Regions from separate parts of the Clostridium gasigenes genome, predicted to be linked through region 1. Evidence: a T-box and tRNA genes for the amino acid it is inferred to sense, from the RefSeq annotation. Region 1 holds a T-box; the other holds one or more tRNA genes.
The links. A T-box is a leader RNA that pairs with one kind of tRNA and senses whether it is charged. The one in region 1 lies ahead of thrS (threonine--tRNA ligase), so its partner is inferred to be a tRNA-Thr.
Positions count from the first base shown of each region.

Region 2: it has a tRNA-Thr gene. The T-box ahead of thrS (threonine--tRNA ligase) is inferred to sense a tRNA for this amino acid. The anticodon was not compared.

Region 1 is NZ_CP071376.1:2,349,756-2,352,173, reverse strand. It holds gene thrS (threonine--tRNA ligase) at 1-991, opposite strand, end outside; T-box leader at 1,044-1,272, opposite strand; gene J1C67_RS10970 (deaminase domain-containing protein) at 1,423-2,418, opposite strand, start outside.
Region 2 is NZ_CP071376.1:997,458-999,875, reverse strand. It holds gene rlmB (23S rRNA (guanosine(2251)-2'-O)-methyltransferase RlmB) at 1-43, shown strand, start outside; gene J1C67_RS04920 (NYN domain-containing protein) at 70-582, shown strand; gene sigH (RNA polymerase sporulation sigma factor SigH) at 650-1,294, shown strand; tRNA gene J1C67_RS04910 (tRNA-Thr) at 1,377-1,452, shown strand; gene tuf (elongation factor Tu) at 1,516-2,418, shown strand, end outside.

The DNA of each region.
Region 1 (2,418 bases):
TTGGCTTTAATGCAAATTCTTCTTCATCAATAATAGAAGTGTACATGTTTTCCTTATAATGATCCCAGTGTCCTGAAGTTTCCCATAATTTTTTATTAAGCATTATAGGTGTTTCAATTTCAACATAACCATGTTCTAAATGTAATTCTCTCCAAAAATCAATAAGAGTATTTTTTAAAACAACTCCTTTAGGTAAGAAAAATGGAAATCCTGGACCCTCTTCAATAAAACTAAATAGCTTTAGTTCCTTACCTAACTTTCTATGATCCCTCTTTTTAGCTTCTTCTAAATTATGCAAATGAGTTTCCAGTAATGTTTTATTAGAAAATGCTACTCCGTATACTCTTTGCAACATTTTATTCTTATCATTACCTCTCCAGTAAGCTCCAGCTACGCTTATTAATTTAAATGCTTTTATATACTTTGTAGAAAGAATATGTGGACCTCTACAAAGATCAATAAAATCTCCTTGCTTATATAAAGATATCTTTTCATTATTTGGTAAATCATTAATAAGTTGCACTTTATAATTTTCATTTCTTTCTTCCATTAGCTTTATAGCTTCTTCTCTTGAAACATCCATTCTTTCAAACTTCAAATTTTCTTTAATAATATTATTCATTTCCTTTTCAATCTTATCTATATCTTCCACAGATAATGGATTTTCAATATCAAAATCATAATAAAATCCATTTTCTATTGAAGGTCCTATTGCAAGTTTTGCACTACTATAAAGTCTCTTAACTGCCTGAGCCATAACATGTGAAGTAGAATGTCTGATAGCTTCAATTGACTTTTCATCATCATATGTCAGAATATTTACCTCATCATTATCTTTTAGTTTATAACTCAAATCAACTAGCGTTCCATTTACTTCCCCCACTACAGCTGATTTAGTTAAATTTTTGCTAATTGAATTTGCAAGATCATAAATATTAGAATAATCCTCAATTTCTCTTATTGATCCATCTTTTAGTTTTATCTTTATCATATATTACTACCTCCTTTTATTAATTAATTGTATGAAAAAAACACTCATCCCAGCTTGGGACGAATGTTAATATCCGTGGTTCCACCCAAATTGAATTAAATTAATCCAATTCTTCTCAATATGTTTAACGACTTTCACCGATGGTATTTCACTAATTTTAGCTAATAAACCATAACTCCAGGGTAGTTTTCTTATAGTCATATCTAGGAATGCTTACAACCGGTGACATTCCCTCTCTAAAAACTGTACTCTATAATACTCGTCCCTTTCTCTGCTCATTTATATTTAATTTAAAATAATCTTATTAACTTAACTCTATATTTAAAATATGTTATCACTTTTGTAATAGATTGTAAATACCTTCTTGTAATAGATACGCTAATAATTTTAGATATTACTTGTACCTGAAGTTTTCCTTACCTCTAACTACGTTATTCTCCATATCTTCTACTATATTTTACCTGTATTTTTATATTTGGATGCTTTATGCAAAACTGACTAATTACAAAATAACAACTTGGGCAGGGTTCCCATTTACTATATAAAATAAGATTTCCTTCATCCTTAAGAATTTTTGCTTCTATTTGTTTATGTATTTCTTCAAATATCTTTTTTTCACTATCAAAAGCTCTCTCATATCCTATTCCTAATTTGCCTAATTTATTAACTTTACTACTTTTAAAAATTGCCTTTTCTAGTGGTGGTGCTGTGTAATAATTTTTTATCTCATTACTTCCACTAATTGCTCTAAATTCTTTCTCATTAAATATTGCTACTGCTATATTTATAGAGTCATTTAATGCTTTGCTTTGATCTATTTTAAATGTTGTCTTTTCTTTTTCATCAACTTTCATATATTTATCAATATTTTTTATTAAACGTTTCATTCTTTGTATGTTATTACTTAAATATTGATGATACTCTACAGTACCCTCCTTAGCCCTAATATATTCATAACTTATTTGCTTAGGTATTTCTATGGATACTGTTTTAGTTTTAGTTTCGGCATTATATTTTTCTTTTACGCCTTCGTTTCTAATAGAAACCATTTTTTTCAATAGTTCAATATCCTTTGCATAAACATAGTCCTTATCTAATTCTTTTTCTAACTTTTCCAATTTTATTTTCTCTTCTTCACTTATTACTACAGATATATTACTTTTTATTTCTTCTATAGCCTTTATGATATCTTCAACATTATCTTGAGAGCTTACCTGTCGTTCATATTCAATTCTATCTATATCTAGTTTTTTTACTTCACTTATTTTTTTACATAGTTTGTTATGTTCATTTTCAAACAATATCATTTTTGCTATATAATCCATAAAATCCTTAATATCATTTGCTCTATAAGTAATCTCAGTATCCTTAATATATATATGCAATCTCTCCGTTACACTATTATCTATTTTAAAAATCTTTGTAAT
Region 2 (2,418 bases), 1.4 Mb from region 1:
TATAATGATGTATGAAGTATTAAAAGGTAGATTGGTAAAATAGTGTTTATTAATCAAAAGGTATAAGATGTGAAAATTGTATTTGTAGATGGATATAATGTCATAAATAGCTGGCCTAATCTTAAAACTGAAAAAGATCATAGTCTTGAAGGGGCTAGAAATAAATTAATAAATATACTTCATAACTACAGTGTTTTTAATGATTGCAAAGTTATAATAGTTTTTGATGCTTATAAAGTACATAGAAGTCTAGAAAATAAGGAGCAAATAAATAAAAACATTACCGTAGTGTTTACAAAAGATGGAGAAACTGCTGATGGTTATATCGAAAGAAAAGTGCATAGCTTAGGTAGAAGAGTCGAAATATATGTTGTAACTTCTGATTATTTAGAACAACAAACAATATTTCAAAGAGGAGCTGTAAGAGTTTCAAGTTTAGAATTTTATAGCGAAGTTAATACCTCGGAAAATATTATTAAGAATAAAGCAATCGGAAATAAAGCCACTAATAAAAATCATTTAGGTGATAATGTAGATAAAGATGTTCTAGCTAGATTAGAAGCCATGAGACGAAGTAATTAGCTTAATTGACTTGTATAGAGCCTTAAGCTATAATTAGCATGAAGTATTGGGTCAAGGGGTGAAATTAGTGATAAACAAAGGAAGTGTTAAAGAAGATTTTGTAGAGTGGAAAGATAAAGCTGATGAAGAAATTGTAGTAGAAGCAAAAGAAGGCAATAAGAGAGCTCAAGAATATTTAATATCTAAATATGAAAATTTTGTTAAATCTAAGGCTAAATCATATTTTCTTATAGGTGCAGATAAAGAAGATATTTATCAAGAAGGAATGATTGGTTTATATAAAGCTATAAGAGACTTTAAAGTTGATAGGTTAACATCATTTAGAGCCTTCGCTGAGATTTGTGTAACTAGGCAAATTATAACAGCTATAAAAACAGCTACAAGACAAAAACATATCCCTTTAAACACTTATATATCCTTGAATAAACCCATTTATGAAGAAGAGTCTGATAGAACTTTATTAGATGTTATAGCTGGTATTAGAATAACAAATCCTGAAGAATTAGTTATAGGTCAAGAGCAAATTGAACTAATTCAAGGAGAAATGACAAAAGTATTATCAGAACTAGAATTAGAGGTACTTCATTCTTATTTAGATGGTAAATCATATCAAGAAATTGCATGTGATTTAGATAGACATGCAAAATCTATTGATAATGCATTACAAAGAGTTAAAAGAAAGCTAGAAAAATGTCTATCAGATAAAAAATAAAGTCATTAAAATTATATTGACAAAATTTTTGAATGATAGTAAACTTTATAATTGGTATATCAAAGATTAAAGAAGTAGGAATGCTCACGTAGCTCAGTCGGTAGAGTGTCGCCTTGGTAAGGCGGAGGTCGTCGGTTCAATCCCGATCGTGAGCTCCAATATATTTAAAAAAAGCAAAACGCTAGGCAAAGTTTATTTAAACAATAAAGGAGGAATTTACAATGGCAAAGCAAAAATTCGAAAGAAGTAAACCACATGTAAATATTGGAACAATTGGTCACGTAGATCACGGTAAGACAACATTAACAGCTGCTATAACAACAGTATTAGCAACACAAGGATTCGCGGAGGCTTTTAACTATGCAGATATAGATAAAGCACCAGAAGAAAAAGCGAGAGGTATTACAATTAATACAGCTCACGTAGAATATGAAACAGAAGCAAGACATTATGCACACGTTGATTGTCCAGGACATGCCGATTATGTAAAGAACATGATTACAGGAGCGGCACAAATGGATGGAGCTATATTAGTATGTTCAGCAGCAGATGGCCCAATGCCACAAACTAGAGAACATATACTATTAGCATCAAGAGTTGGTGTTGATTATATAGTTGTTTTCTTAAACAAAGCAGATATGGTAGATGATGAAGAATTATTAGAATTAGTTGAAATGGAAGTAAGAGAATTATTATCAGAATATGATTTCCCAGGAGACGATATTCCAGTAATAAAGGGTTCAGCTTTAGTAGCATTAGAAAATCCAACAGATGAAAAGGCAATTGCGCCAATCATGGAATTAATGAAAGCTGTAGATACTTATATACCAACACCAGAAAGAGCAACAGATAGACCATTCTTAATGCCAGTAGAAGATGTATTCACAATTACTGGTAGAGGAACAGTTGCAACAGGAAGAATCGAAAGAGGAGTTCTTAGAGTAGCTGATGAAGTTGAAATCGTTGGATTAGCAGAAGAAAGCAGAAAAGTTGTAGTAACAGGAATAGAAATGTTCAGAAAGTTACTAGACGATGCACAAGCTGGAGATAACGTAGGAGTTCTTTTAAGAGGAATTCAAAGAGCAGATATTGAAAGAGGTCAAGTTTTAGCAAAAGCTGGAACA